Regions from separate parts of the Bradyrhizobium sp. MOS001 genome, predicted to be linked through region 1. Evidence: riboswitches for the same ligand, from Rfam matches in the RefSeq annotation. Region 1 holds a riboswitch; the other holds the start of a gene.

Region 1 (7,620 bases):
CGTTCGGCTCGTCGTCGACGGCAGGCTATGGCGCGAGCTCGCCCGATTTCAACTATCCGAACCGTCTCGCCGCGCAGCTCCGCCGGCAATATCCGACCGCCGACATCACCGTCATCAACGCCGGCGTCGGCGGCGAGGACGCGCCCGAGATGATGAAGCGCCTCCAGAAGGAGGTGATCGACGTGCATCCGGATCTCGTGATCTGGCAGGTCGGCACCAATGCGGTGCTGCGCAATCTCGATCCCGGTGACACCGCCAAGATGGTCGAGGACGGCATCTCCCGCATCCAGGCCGCTGGCGGCGCCGACATCGTGCTGGTCGATCCGCAATATTCGCCGGCCGTCAACCAGCGCAAGGAGAGCGCCGGCAAGATGGTGCACCTGCTCGGCAAGGTCGCCGAGCTCCGTCACGTCGGCATCTTCCCCCGCTTCGAGGTGATGCGCGACTGGCACGAGAATCAATCGATCCCGGTCGAGAGTTTCGTGATCGCCGACGGCCTGCATATGAACGATTGGGGCTATGCCTGCTTCGCGCAGATCCTCGGCGACGACATCATCCGCTCCGTCGGCCAGATCAAGCTCGGCGTCAACGTGCCCGCCGACGTGCGGACGTATCGGCCGATGTAGCTCGGTGCCGTAGGGTGGGCAAAGGCGCGCTCTTCGCGCGCCGTGCCCACCATCTATCGGCGATATGATCGTGAATGGTGGGCACGCTTCCGCCTTCGCTCTTCGAGCTACGGCGGACAAGTCGCTTTGCCCACCCTACGTTCCGAGCTCGTGAAGCCCTCACGCCTTCTCCAGCGCCGCAGTCAGATCCTCGATCAGATCATCCGCATGCTCGAGCCCCGCCGAGAAGCGGATGAAGCCCTCGCTGATTCCGAGCGCGGCGCGGTCTTCCGGCTTGAGGCGCTGATGCGTCGTGGTCGCCGGATGCGTGACGAGGCTCTTGGCATCGCCGAGATTGTTCGAGATTTTTGCAAGCTTGAGCTCGTTGAGCACGCGGAACGCACCCTGCTTGCCGCCCTTGACCTCGAAGCCGACCAGCGTCGAGCCGCCGCGCATCTGCTTCTTCACGAGAGCTGCCTGCGGATGATCGGCGCGGCCGGGATAGACCAGGCGCGAAATCTTCGGATGGCTCGCCAGCACGTCGGCGATGCGTCCCGCCGTCTCGGTCTGCGCGCGCACGCGTACGCCGAGCGTTTCCAGGCCCTTGAGCAGGACCCACGCGTTGAACGGCGAGATCGACGGGCCGGTCTGGCGCATGAAATTGTGGATGTGCTCGGCGATGAACGCTTCCGACGACAGGATGATGCCGCCGAGACAACGGCCCTGGCCGTCGATGTGCTTGGTCGCGGAATAGACCACGACGTCGGCCCCTAACGCGAGCGGGCTCTGCCAGATCGGCGTCGCGAACACGTTGTCGACGACGAGCCGCGCGCCGCCGCTGTGCGCGATCTCGGCGATCCCTGGAATGTCGAGCACGTCGAGCGTCGGGTTGGTCGGGCTCTCCAGGAAGAACGTCTTGGTGTTCGGCCGCAAGGCGCGCTGCCACTGGTCGAGATCGGCTCCGTCGACCAGCGTCGTCTCGATGCCGTAGCGCGGCAAGAGATCCTGAATGACGTAGAGACAGGAGCCGAACAGGGCGCGCGAGGCCACCACATGATCGCCGGCCTTCAGCGGCGCCAGGATCGCGGTCGTCACCGCGGCCATGCCGGTCGCGGCCGAGCGGGCGGCTTCGGCGCCTTCGAGCTCGATCATGCGGCGCTCGAACATCGAGATGGTCGGGTTGGAATAGCGCGAATAGATGAAGCCGGGGTCCTCGCCCTTGAACCGCGCCTCGCACTCCTCGGCGCTGTTGTAGACGTAGCCCTGGGTCAGGAACAGCGCCTCCGACGTCTCGCCATATTGCGAGCGCAGGGTGCCGGAATGGACCAGGCGGGTTTCGGGACGGTATTGCGTGGTGGACGCCGGGGACTTCGACATAGGACCTCCTCTGCGTGACCATCGAAAATGGTCACAAAAAAACCGGCCTGGATAACTTCCACGGGCCGGGATCACAGAGGTCCCCGGCCTGTTTAGCGACTTATTTAACGTGGCTGCAAGCCGGCCGGCTCAAATCACCACGGGATAAGTGATGCTCATATTCCGCAATGGCCTTTCCGTCAAGGCGTCCATCGGATAGCCGTAAAAGGCTGCTATTTCCCGCATGTCCGGATGCATTTGACCCCTGACGAGGACCCCCGGTTGAGCTTCACGGTTGCCGCCGACGCCAATGGTATCCTGCCCGACCGCATGATCGCGGCGATGGCGAAGGCGGGCCTCATCCTGCCCGCTTATGACTTCGTCGAAAGCCAGATCCAGCCGGCGAGCCTCGACCTTCGCCTCGGCGACATCGCCTATCGCGTTCGCGCCAGCTTCCTGCCGGGTCCCGGCGCGACCGTCGCCGAGCGCATCGACGAGTTAAAGCTGCACGAGTTCAGCCTCGCCGATGGCGCAGTGCTGGAGACCAACTGCGTCTACATCGTGCCGCTCTTGGAAAGCCTGGCGCTGCCGCCGGAGATCGTCGCCGCCGCGAACCCGAAAAGCTCGACCGGCCGGCTCGATGTCTTCACCCGTGTCATCGCCGACGGCACCCGACGCTTCGACATGATCGGCGCCGGCTATCACGGCCCGCTCTACGCCGAGATCAGCCCGAAGACGTTTCCGGTACTGGTCAGCGAGGGCTCGCGCCTGAGCCAGGTACGCTTCCGCACCGGAGATGCCATCCTCAACATCGACGAGCTCGAGGCGCTGCATGCGACCGAGCGTCTCGTCGATCTCGACGATGCCGATCTCACCGGCGGCGTTGCCGTCTCCGTCGACCTCTCCGGCGAGAAGGCCAACGGCTTCGTCGGCTATCGCGCCAAGCGCCACACCGGTGTCGTCGACGTCGACCGCCGCTCCGGCTATGCGGTGGAGGATTTCTGGGAACCGATCTCGGCGCGTCCCGACGGCAGCCTGATCCTCGACCCCGGCGAGTTCTACATCCTCGCCTCCAAGGAAGCCGTGCAGGTGCCGCCCGACTACGCCGCGGAGATGGTGCCGTTCGATCCCCTGGTCGGCGAGTTCCGCGTGCACTATGCCGGCTTCTTCGATCCCGGCTTCGGCTATGCCGGAGCTGGCGGGCAGGGATCGCGCGCCGTGCTCGAAGTGCGCTCGCGCGAGGTGCCGTTCATTCTCGAGCACGGCCAGATCGTCGGCCGTCTCGTCTACGAGAAAATGCTGGCGCGCCCCGACGCGATGTACGGCCAGCGCATCGGCTCGAACTACCAGGCGCAGGGCCTCAAACTATCGAAGCATTTTCGGGTGTAGCTCCACACTCTACTACTGTCATGCCCCGGCTTGACCGGGGCATCCAGTACGCCGCAGCCCCTCGATTGACTACTGCCGGGATGCAAGCTGAAATCCGGCTGCATGCGAGGTGGCGAGATGAGTGTTCAATCCGAACTCGACGCAAGAATCCTCGACGACGTCGCGGACGCGCTGATCTATTCGGATCGCTCTGGCACCATCACGCGCTGGAATCGTGCATCGACCGCCTTGTTCGGCTTCTCCGCCGACGAAGCGCTCGGCCAGAACCTCGATCTGATCATTCCCGAACATCTGCGCGCCGCGCACTGGAAGGGCTTCGAAGCTGCGCTTGCCACCGGGGCGATGAAGCTTGCGGGCAGGCCGACGCTGACCCGCGCGCTGCACCAGAGCGGACGCAAGCTCTACATCGAGATGACCTTCGCGCTGGTGCGCGATGCCGGTGGTGCCGTGGTCGGATCGGTCGCGATGGCGCGCGACGTCACCGAACGCGTCGAGCGCGAGCGTGGGGCCAGGCTTGCGCAAAATTCGTGATGCGGAATTGACGGGCTGGCGTGCAGGGCGCTCTGCCTGAGCGTCAGGTTGCCTCGTACAGGTCGCAGTGACACACTCGATCAAAACAACGATCGGGAGCGAACATGACCGCCGCAACAGACGCAGCACAAGAAGCGCAATGGAAGCGCTGGCGCGCGGTCGCCGACCTCTATCACGCCTATTTCACCGGACTCATCCTCACCGTCGTCACACGGCGCGGCACGGCGGATGCTGCCGAATTCGTCTTCCGCGTGTTTCGCCGCCAGCAGCAGGAGCGCTTCCTGCCGGGGCTCGAAAAGCTCGGTCTCAATCATCTGCCGCCGGCGGTGGCCGCCGCGCAATATCATTATCTCTCCAACTGGATCGGCGGCGTGCATGTCGAGTACATGTATGAGAGCGACCGCAAAGCCTGGATCCGCTATCCGCCGCCGCGCTGGATCTGGAAGGGCACCGCGATCTGCGGCGTGCCGGGTGAGGTCAGCCGCGCGATGCTGCGCGGCTGGCACGCCAACAATGGCGTCGCGCTCGGCGATACCAGGCTCGGCTTCGTCTGCACCAAGCAGAGCGTCGACGGTCAGGATGGGCTCGAAGGCTATTATTATCAGTACGACCACCAGCTCGGGCTGGATCAACGCCTGGTGTTCGCGCGCCATCTGGAAGCGCCGTTGTTCGACGCTAAAGCCGCGCCTGCCTTGCCCGTCGCGAGTTGGCCGAAGCCGCGGCTGGAAAAGGCCTACCGCAACTACGCGATGGAATATGTGCGCACCGCCGCGCCCGTCATGGTGCAATTGTTCGGCCCCGAAGACGCCGGCTATCTCCTGCACCTCACTGGCAAGCTGATCGGGATGCAGTATTTTGACGAGGTCGCCGCGGCGCTGTCTATGAGCCGTGGTGGCGCCAGCGAGTTCGCAGCGTTCCTGAACGCTCTGTTTGCCGCGCAGGATGACGCTGCCGAGACGACGGCATCAGAAGGCACGTTTGAATTTCGTCAGCAGAGCTGGAAGCTGATGGATGACGTCGCCGACTATCATCGCGTCTGCACCAGGGTGCTGGAAGGGTTGTTCGAGGGGCTCGCTGCCGGATGCGGGCGGCACATCGGCGTGCACCTGCGCCCGACAGCGGGCGGTCAGCCGCCGCTGGTGTGGACCATTGAGTAATTCCATCTGTTGAAATGCGCTGCCGCAGGGCACGCCTGCATCCGGCGCAGGAGGAATCGGCAATTGTCGTGCTAAGCCTGTCGCCGCGCCTTCCGCGCGAAGAAATTTATTGGCACACCTACGCATTGCCGCGCCGCGAATGGCCTGCGCCCGGGAGAGGACATGTCCGACATCGCCGAAATCCCGGTCGATGAACAAGAGCGTCCGTTGCCGCCGCCTCCGCGGCCGGTACGAAGCGCGCTGATGGACGGGCCGATTCTGCGCACGCTGCTCGGACTCGCCTGGCCGAACGTGGTCGCGCTGTCGGCCGGCACCTGTGTGGTGATAGCGGAGACCTCCTATATCGGCAGGCTCGGCGTCGAGGCGCTGGCGGCAATGGCGCTGGTGTTTCCGACAGTGATCCTGACCATGACGATGTCCGGCGGGGCAATGGGCGGCGCCGTGGCGTCGGCCATCGCGCGGGCGCTCGGCGCAGGCGACCGCGAGCGCGCCGGCACGCTCGCCGCGCATGCGCTCTTGATCGGCATCACCTTCGGCCTCGTCTTCATGCTGGGCATGCTGATCTTCGGGCCCAAGGTGCTGGAAATGCTTGGTGGCCGCGGGGATGTGCTGACGCATGCGGTCGCCTACACACAGGTGTTTTTTGGCGGGGCCGTGCTGCCGTGGCTGCTCAACACCATGGCCGGCGTGTTGCGCGGCACTGGCAACATGAAGCTGCCCTCGCTGTTGATGCTGAATTCCGCGGTCATGCAGGTCGTGCTTGGCGGCACGCTGGGCCTCGGGCTCGGGCCCGTGCCGCAGTTCGGCATGCGCGGCGTCGCGGCCGGCTCGCTGATCGCCTATTCCATGAACATCTGTGTGATGGGCTGGTACCTGTTCTCCGGCCGCGCCCGAATCGTACCGAAACTGCGCGGGCTGCGCGTTCAATGGGCGATGTTCTTCGATATCCTGAAGGTCGGCGCCATCGCCTGCTTCTCGCCGCTGCAATCGGTGCTGACGATCTCGATCTTCACCCACATGCTGGCAAAGTTCGGCACTGCGATCCTCGCCGGCTACGGCATCGGCGCGCGGCTGGAATTTTTGCTGACCTCGATCGCGTTCTCGTTCGGCATCGCTTCGGTGCCGATGATCGGCATGGCGATCGGCGCGGTGCGCATCGCGCGCGCCCGGCGCATCGCCTGGATCGCCGGTGCGAGCGCGTTCGTCGCCGTCGGCGCGCCGGCGTGCCTCGTCGCGCTGTTCCCAGATCTCTGGGTCAACATCTTCACCGACAGCGCCACCGTGCGCGCGACCAGCCATGAATATCTGTCGACGGTGGCGCCGTTCTACGCCTTCATCGGGCTCGCCTCGACAATGTATTTCTCGTCGCAGGGCGCGGCCAAGGTGATCGGGCCGGTGCTGGCGCAGACCGCGCGCCTGATCTACATCGCGGCGATCGGCTGGTGGCTGTCGACGCATGATGCCACCGCGCAGAGCTTCTTCTGGCTGGCCGCGAGCTCGATGGTCGTGCTCGGCCTGCTCTCGTGCTCCAGCGTGGTGCTGACACGCTGGGGGCCGCGCGAGACGAAACCTGCGATCAGGCCTGCGCTTTCGGGCGTTGCAGACTAGCGGTGTCTGTGGCGGCGATGGCCGCCACCGCCGCCGACATTGGCGAGCCGCATCAGCTGCGGAATCATCGCCATCATGTCGCCGCCGCCGGAACCACCCAGCATACCCATGATGTCGCCGCCACCCATGCCGCCCATTCCGGTCGGCATGTAGCCGCCTGCGCCCATCGGCGTGTAGTCGCCGTAGTTCGGCGCGCCGAAGCCACCGCCGAAATTGCCGCCACTCAGGCTGCCGCCGCCCCCCATCATGCCGCCGAGCCCGCCGCCGCCGTTCTCCATCATGCGGCTCATCATCGGACCCATGGTCTGCATCAGCATGGCGAAGCGGCGCTTGCCCATCTTCGCCTTCATCATCTCCAGCATCGGCGCCATCTGGGTCATCATGTCCTCGCCGCCGGCGCCTCCGCCGCCGAGGAACTGCGCCTTTGCCGGCGCGCTCGAGATCGAAAATAGCAGCAGCACGGCGGCCGCCTGGCAGATCACCTTATCCGCACCTCTCATGGCCTGCTCCTCGCGTGCGTGGCTCCGCCGGGAGAGCGGAGCCAACCGGACGCACGCGGCCATGGTTAGGGTCGGCGAGGGCAGGGCTCTGTGAGAAAGATCACGCAGCCACAGCCGGGAACGCCCGGTGTATCGCGGCGACGGCGTCCTTGGTCTGCCCCTGGACGTAAGCCGCAAGCTCGTTCGGCAGCATGTCGATGATCCAGACAAGGCGGCAGCTCGCCTCGCCCTCGGCGATCACCTGCACCGAGGCGCTGTAATGCCTGAGCCGCTCGTTGTTGATGGCGTAGACCAGCCGCTGTCGCGCATCGTCGCAATCGACCAGCACCTCGCGCGCCACTGATCCATTGGCGAAGGTGACGATGCGTGCATCACCGTCGAGCGTGCAGGCGGTGACGAAGCCCGGCGCCAGCCGCTGAGGCAGCGCGCCGAAATCGCGTACGGCGTCCCAGACGTCGCGGGCCGGGACGGGGA
Region 2 (7,620 bases), on a different contig from region 1:
CGCGCGATCGAGCCGCCGATCAGGCCGAAGCCGATCAGCGCAACGCGCTGGAAGTGCGGTGTGGTGCTCATTTGCCGGCCATGAAGTCGCGCAGGCCCTCGACGACGAGGCGGTTGGCCTCCTCGGTGCCGATGGTCATGCGCAGCGAATGCGGCAGGCGGTAGTTCTTCAGCGCGCGCAACACCAGCCCGCGCTTGGTAAGATACGCGTCGGCCTCGTCCGCGGTCTTGCCATTTTCCGGGAAGTGGATCAGCACGAAATTGGCGACGCCGGGCGTCACCTTCAGTCCGAGCTTGCCGATCTCCTCGGAGAGCCAGTTGCGCCAGGTCTCGGTGAACTGCTTCGACATCGCCTGGTGCGCAGTGTCCTCGATCGCTGCGACCGCGGCATACATCGCCGGTGTCGACACGTTGAAGGGACCGCGGATGCGGTTGACCGCGTCGATGATGTGCTCCGGACCGAACATCCAGCCGACGCGCAGCGCGGCGAGGCCGTGGATCTTGGAGAAGGTGTGCGTCACCACGGTGTTCTCGGTGGTGGCGACGAGCTCGATCCCCATCTCGTAGTCGTTGCGCGAGACGTAATCGGAATAGGCGGCATCGAGCACCAGCAGCACGTGCGACGGCAGGCCGGCGCGCAGCCGCTTGACCTCGTCGAACGGCACATAGGTGCCGGTCGGATTGTTGGGATTGGCGAGCCAGACCAGCTTTGTCTTCGGCGTCACCGCCTTGAGGATGGCGTCGACATTGCAGGTGAGGTTGGTCTCCTGCGCGACCACGTTCTTGGCGCCGACCGCCATGGTCGCGATCGGGTAGACCAGGAAGCCGTGCGTGGTCGAGATCGCCTCGTCGCCGTGGCTGAGATAGGTGTGGGCGAGCAGATTGAGGATCTCGTCCGAGCCGGCGCCGCAGATGATGCGGTTGGGGTCGAGCCCGAAAGAGCGCCCGATCGCTTCGCGCAGCACGCGCGAGGTTCCTTCCGGATAGTCTTCCAGATGCGCCGCCACGTTCCTGAACGCCTCGATCGCCTTGGGCGAGGGCCCGAACGGCGTCTCGTTGGCCGAGAGCTTGAACACCTTGCGGCCCGGCTCAGCCACCGGGCTCTTGCCGGGCGTGTAGGGCGCAATATCGAGAATGCCGGGATTCGGCACGGGGCGGGACATCTTCAACTCCGGAAGTAGCTTTAGGCGGTTCGCGATCTACGATTTCGACCCGGTCGAGGGCACCGTATAGCGCGTTGCGTGGCTGCCGACGAGGGCCGTGGAGCGCACCGAGGCCCCCGCTTCGATCAGGGCAGCCTTGATCTTGTCGATGCTGGTCGCGCTCGTGACCGAGACCAGCAGCGCTGCGCCGTCGAAGGCGGTATCGGGCACTGCCACGATCTCGGCGAGCGGCGACAGCGCCCGCGCGACCTCGGCGTTCCACCCGGACACGCGCACGCTGAAGGTCTCGACCTCCGTCACCACGGCGCTGTCGGCGACGCGGGAGATCGCGAACACCGGCAGCGCGGCCGGATGGTCGGCGCGCTCGACGAAGGGCATCCGCGCGATGATCTTCGGTGCGCCGTCCGCTTCCAGCTCCAGCCACCATGGCGTGCGGCTCGAGGTCGCCGAGACCAGCGCCAGATCGCCCTTGGACTTCGCCACCGCTTCGACCGCGGCCTGCGCGCTGAAATGCGCGACGTAAGGCACCGTGAAGCCGAAATGGAAGCGCACGGAATCGCGCATCGCCGGCTCGCTCACCGAGATGTCGGCATGCACGGAGAACGGCGCTTGGACGTAAGTGAACGTCGAGATGATGACGCGCCAGATGCTCTCGACCGTGTCGAGCGGCAGGATGCCGCGATGACGCTGGACGATGTCACGCATCATGGCGGCCTCGCGCGCCGGGCGGAACGCCGAGCCGACCTCCTGGGTCTGCTTTACCTGGATCAGGCGGTCGATGATGTCGCCGCGCTGCATCAGGAGACGATGCATGCCCTCGTCGATCGCGTCGATCTCCTTGCGCAATTCCTGGAGCGATGGTGGCGCGGGCGGACGGTGGGACATATCTGACTGGACTGTTGAGAGGCGTTCCAATGCGGATCGGCCAGGCAAGCTGGTAGGTTCGGATCCGCTGCGATCGATATCCTGATTAGGCAGTCGGGGCGGCGAAAGCAAAGAGAAATGACGTCCTTTTGGGCTGATGTGACAGAGACGAATTTGGCTAATCCGGACCGCGACTTGACGAAAACCGCCCAAGACAGTAGGTTTTGCCTGTTCCGTGGTCATTTGAGCCGGCCGGCTTGCAGCCACGTTAAAAAACTCGCTAAACAGGCCGGGGACCCTTTCGATCCCGGCCGAACCTATCGTTCAGGCCGGGTTTTTCATGGCCTGATGTCACTGCGATCGAACGTCTGATCGCAAACGAGGGCGATGTCAGAGATGGGTGGCGTCAAGTCTGTGCCGAGTCCCGCGATCAGTGCCGACGACCGGTCGCATGAGGCGGATCATCCGAATTCGCAGGTCGCGCAGTTCGGCGCCGAGCAGCCGCTGCGGCTCGATTGCGGCATCGATCTCACCCCGTTCCAGATCGCCTACCAGACCTATGGCGAGCTCAACGCTGATCGCTCCAACGCGGTGCTGATCTGCCATGCGCTGACCGGCGATCAGCATGTCGCCAACGTGCATCCCGTCACCGGCAAGTCGGGTTGGTGGGAGACGCTGGTCGGTCCCGGCCGACCTCTTGATCCTCAGCACTACTTCATCATTTGCGCCAACGTGATCGGCGGCTGCATGGGCTCGACCGGGCCGGCCTCGATCAATCCCGCGACCGGCAAGGTGTGGGGCCTGGATTTCCCCGTCATCACCATTCCCGACATGGTGCGCGCGCAGGCGATGCTGATCGACCGGCTCGGCATCGACACGTTGTTCGCGGTGGTCGGCGGCTCGATGGGCGGCATGCAGGTGCTGCAATGGACCGCGGCCTATCCCAAGCGCGTGTACTCCGCGCTGGCGATTGCCTGTTCGACACGGCACTCGGCGCAGAACATCGCCTTCCACGAGCTCGGCCGCCAGGCCGTGATGGCCGATCCCGACTGGCACAACGGCCGCTACACGGATCAGGGCATCCATCCGCATCGCGGACTTGCGGTGGCACGGATGGCCGCGCACATCACTTATCTCTCCGACGCCGCGCTGCATCGCAAGTTCGGCCGCCGCATGCAGGACCGCGAGCTGCCGACGTTCTCGTTCGACGCCGACTTCCAGGTCGAGAGCTATCTGCGCTACCAGGGCTCGTCCTTCGTCGAGCGGTTCGACGCCAACTCCTATCTCTATCTGACCCGTGCGATGGACTATTTCGACATCGCCGGCGACCATGGCGGCGTGCTGGCGAAGGCGTTCGCGGGCATCGAGACGCGCTTCTGCGTGGTCTCCTTCACCAGCGACTGGCTGTTCCCGACCGCGGAATCGCGCGCACTGGTGCATGCGCTGAACGCGTCGAGCGCGCGGGTGTCGTTCGCCGAGATCGAGACCGATCGCGGCCATGACGCCTTCCTGCTCGACGTGCCAGAATTCTTCGATATCGCCCGTGCTTTCCTGCAATCGGCAGGGAAGGCGCGCGGGCTCACCGGCAGGATTGACTGACAAGGACGGCTAGCGATGTCTGTGCAGGAAGTGCTGCCGCTGGGCGGCGTTGCGACGGAGCAGTCAGGCCAGTTTCGCGCCGATCATCTGCTGGTCGCCGAGATGGTCAAGCCCGGCTCGAAAGTGCTCGACGTCGGCTGCGGCGAGGGCGATTTGCTCCAGCTTCTGGAGACCCGCGGCATCGACGGGCGCGGCATCGAGCTGTCGCGCGAGGGCGTCAATCGCTGCGTCGCCAAGGGCCTCGCGGTGGTGCAGGGCGATGCCGACACCGATCTCGTCAATTATCCCGACGACGCCTTCGATTACGTCATCCTGTCGCAGACGCTGCAGGCGACGCGGCAGCCGCGGGTCGTGCTGGAGAATCTGCTGCGCATCGGCCGCCGCGCCATCGTGTCGTTCCCGAATTTCGGCTTCTGGAAGATGCGGCTCCAGCTCCTGGTCGGCGGCCACATGCCGCGCACCGAGAATCTGCCGGCGACCTGGTACGACACCGCCAACATCCATTTCTGCACCATCAAGGATTTCGTCGAGCTCTGCGACGCGATCGACGTCAAGATGGAGCGCGCCGAGGCGCTGGATCTCTACGGCCGTCCATTGCGGCTGCGGTTGCCGTGGTGGGTGTGGAACATGTTCGGCGAGCAGGGTGTGTTCTTGCTCACGCGCGGGCAGGGGAAGTAGCTGCCGTCATTCCGGGCCTGCGCCTGTCGGCGCATCCCGGAATGACAGCGGCTGGCAGTCTAATGCGCCGCCAGCGACCGCGGATCGCGCACCGGCCAGCGCCCGGCTTCCACCAGCGTCACGAACCGCTCCACGCTCTCGTTGAACAGCGCGGGCTCTTCGAGATTGAGCACGTGGCCGGATTTCGGAAACATCGCGAGGCCCGCCGCGGGCAGGTGCTTCTTCAGGAACAGGCTTGCTCCGACGCAGGGATCGTCTTCGTCGCCGCAGATGATCAGCGCCGGTGTCGCTACGCCTCTGATCGCGTCGGTCATCGCAAAGATCGATGGCCTGCCGCCCTGGAAGCCGCGCATCGTGTTCGCGGAGCCCTTGGCATCGTGGCGCGCCAGTGCGGCGTAGAAATCGGCATGGCCGCGCGGATCCTTGACCAGGAAGGGAATCCGGCTCGGCGCCTCGCGCGTGACCTTTGCGACCTCGGCGGAGCCGAGCGTCTCGAACTGCTCGGCGTTGGCGCGGCACTGCTTGCGCCAGTTGTCGAGATTCTCGATCTCCGATCCTGAGCCCACGCCGGCCAGCGTCATCGACAGCGCGCGCTGCGGCGCGTTCAACCCGATCTGGAGTGACGAATAGGCGCCCATCGACAGGCCGACGAGATGCGCGCGCTCGATCTTGAGATGATCGAGTACCGCGAGCGCGTCGGTGTAGAAATGCTTGTAGGTGTAGACCTCGCCATCAGGCACGTCCGACGGCGTGTAGCCGCGCGCGGAATAGGTGATGCAGCGATGGCTGCGCGAGAAGTAGCGCATCTGCGGCTCCCAATTGGTGTAGTCGGCCGCGAACTCATGCAGAAAAATAATCGGCGTTCCCTGACCCGCTTCTTCGAAATAGATGCGGACGTCGTCTCTGGTCGTGGCGTGGGGCATTAACTGTTTCCCTCTCTTCAAGCCGCCTTTGGAGAATTGCAGTTAACGTTGTTGTCCGCAATGCGGCAGCCTCAAGCCAGCACCGGCACAAAATCATCGCAGCTATTCGCGGGCGTGGCGTCTTTTTCTCGCCACATCCGGCGGCTTAACGGCCAGACGGATGCCGGCCATCGCACGGGCCGATTGGGGAAGTGGGGTGTCAAGAAGGATGAAGTATGTTGGAGTTGTTTGCGTCTCGCCTGTCGCGTTGTGTTGTCGCGCTGGCGATTTTCTTCGCGGCGGTTGCCGCGTTCGTTTCTCCGGCCTCAGCGCGGCCGCATCATCGTCATAGCGCAGAGCGGCACGCTTACGTGCATCACGCCAGACATCATCATTACCGTCATTATCGCCACCATGCCCGCAGCTCGCGCTTCGAGCGCGGCGCGGCGCAGTTGCAGGCGAGCGGCTTCGCCGACACCCAGGCGAGCTACAATCCGAACGCCAATGTCGGCGGCATGGCCAACAACGGAATGACCAATCCTGGAATGGCCAATAGCGGTGGCGGCTTCGGCGGCGGATCCGGCCTCGTGTCCGAGGCGCGTCGCTATATCGGCGGCAATCCGACCGGGCGCGGCAGCCTGTGGTGCGCGCGCTTCATGAACATGGTGCTGCAGCACACCGGCCATCAGGGCACCGGCTCCGACATGGCGAGCTCGTTCGCGCGCTACGGCACGCGTGTCTCCGGTCCGCAGGTCGGCGCCATCGCGGTCATGTCGCGCGGTCGCCGGGGCGGCCATGTCGGCATCATCACCGGCGTGGACGCGCAGGGCAATCCGATCATGATTTCCGGCAACAACGGCAATCGTGTTCGCGAGGCGCCGGTCTCGCGCGGCCGGATCTATGCGTATGTGATGCCGAACTGACGACGGAGCCGTAGGGTGGGCAAAGGCGCGCAAGCGTCGTGCCCACCGGCGGTGCAACGGAGTTAGATGGACCGGAGTGGTGGGCACGCTTTCGCTTTGCCCACACTACGGCAGCGGCGGACGGCTCACACCAGCTTCGGCGCTTCCACCGCGATCGCGTCACCGACGCCGATCTCGCCATCGGCGATGACCTCGGCATAGATGCCGCAATCCATGTGGCCGAGATTGCGCGACAGCGTCGGCGGTATCTCGAGATCGCGCTGCGCGGTCTTGGGATCGACGTTGACCGCCGGGCAGCGGACGATGCGCTTGACCACCTTGAGCCGGGCCTCGCCGATCGCCAGCGTCTCGCCGACGAGCTCGAGCTCGGACCAGGCCGGCCAGCCCTTCACGTAGAGATTGGCGCGGAAGCGCAGCGGATTGACTGCGGCGCCGCCGAGCATGGTCTCGATCGCCCGGACACTGCCGAGGTTGATGATCGACACGACCTTGCGGGCGACGTCGGAAAAGCTGTGGTCGCGGCCGGACAGAACTTTTGGCGGGCCCTTCAGCTCCGGCTGAAAATTCTCCGTGAAATAATCCTCGATGGCGGCGCGCCCGGCAGTGGTCTCGAGGTTCCCGCTGGCGACGATCTGGCCGTCCTTGCGGATGGTCAGGCGGTTGGTCGCGTCCTCGAACCGGCTGTCGAGGGACGCCAGCCGCTCATTGCGTGCCAACATCAGGAACTGGATTTTCGGCTTCCAGGCCGGCGCCTCCGGATCGAAGCCGCTCGGTCCGTTCTCGATGGCGTAGCGGCGGTCGGCGGGCAGGGTCTGGCCGGTCCGCAGGGGGACCCGGGGCAGGGATTCCGGCGTCAGGCCTTTGATCGGGTAACGGTAAAGGCCGGTGATTTCGGCGGTCTGGCTGGCTGTCATGTCGCTACTTAAGGGATTCGACCTGCTGGCGCCAAGCAGGCGGACCCGTGCACGAAATTGTGAACGCGCCTCTTCCGATCCGAGGCCAAGCTTCCCACATCTGGGTCAGGCCGGCGCCAGCGCCGGCTGATAACGACCGCTGCCGGTTGAGGAACGTCAACGCGTCCAGCGGAAACCCAATGAAGATGCCGTTTGGAGTGCCTTAGAGGGCTCCAGGGGCAGGCCGAGGGAAAGAAAAGACATGAACATCGACAAGTACACCGAACGCTCCAGGGGCTTCGTTCAGTCCGCGCAATCGCTTGCGGTACGCGAGGGGCATCAGCAGTTTTCGACCCTGCACGTCCTGAAGGTTCTGCTGGACGACAATGAGGGCCTCGCTGCCGGGCTGATCGACCGCGCCGGCGGCAATTCCCGCGCCATCCTGAAGGCGACCGAGGACGCCCTCAACAAGGTGCCGAAGGTCTCCGGCGGCGGCGCCGGCCAGATCTATCTGGCGCCCGAGCTCGCCCGCACTTTCGACGCCGCCGAAAAGGCCGGCGAGAAGGCCGGCGACAGCTTTGTCACCGTCGAGCGGCTGC

The links. A riboswitch is a leader RNA that binds a small molecule or an ion and turns the genes downstream of it on or off. The one in region 1 is predicted to bind S-adenosylmethionine.
Region 2: it holds a riboswitch for S-adenosylmethionine, as region 1 does, so the genes downstream of both, CT676_RS33035 (homoserine O-acetyltransferase) here and CT676_RS20130 (O-succinylhomoserine sulfhydrylase) in region 1, are expected to answer to the same signal.

Annotation. Positions count from the first base shown of each region.
Region 1 covers NZ_SPVJ01000015.1:44,120-51,739, reverse strand. The annotation lists gene CT676_RS20135 (SGNH/GDSL hydrolase family protein) at 1-626, shown strand, start outside; gene CT676_RS20130 (O-succinylhomoserine sulfhydrylase) at 786-1,982, opposite strand; SAM riboswitch at 2,054-2,133, opposite strand; gene CT676_RS20125 (2'-deoxycytidine 5'-triphosphate deaminase) at 2,244-3,350, shown strand; gene CT676_RS20120 (PAS domain S-box protein) at 3,468-3,881, shown strand; gene CT676_RS20115 (hypothetical protein) at 3,986-5,038, shown strand; gene CT676_RS20110 (MATE family efflux transporter) at 5,201-6,646, shown strand; gene CT676_RS45290 (hypothetical protein) at 6,643-7,146, opposite strand; gene CT676_RS20100 (SRPBCC family protein) at 7,247-7,620, opposite strand, start outside.
Region 2 covers NZ_SPVJ01000040.1:6,016-13,635, reverse strand. The annotation lists gene CT676_RS33050 (prephenate/arogenate dehydrogenase family protein) at 1-71, opposite strand, end outside; gene CT676_RS33045 (histidinol-phosphate transaminase) at 68-1,162, opposite strand; gene CT676_RS33040 (chorismate mutase) at 1,199-2,047, opposite strand; SAM riboswitch at 2,252-2,331, shown strand; gene CT676_RS33035 (homoserine O-acetyltransferase) at 2,423-3,625, shown strand; gene metW (methionine biosynthesis protein MetW) at 3,641-4,303, shown strand; gene CT676_RS33025 (alpha/beta hydrolase) at 4,363-5,226, opposite strand; gene CT676_RS33020 (TIGR02594 family protein) at 5,442-6,128, shown strand; gene CT676_RS33015 (MOSC domain-containing protein) at 6,254-7,042, opposite strand; gene clpB (ATP-dependent chaperone ClpB) at 7,284-7,620, shown strand, end outside.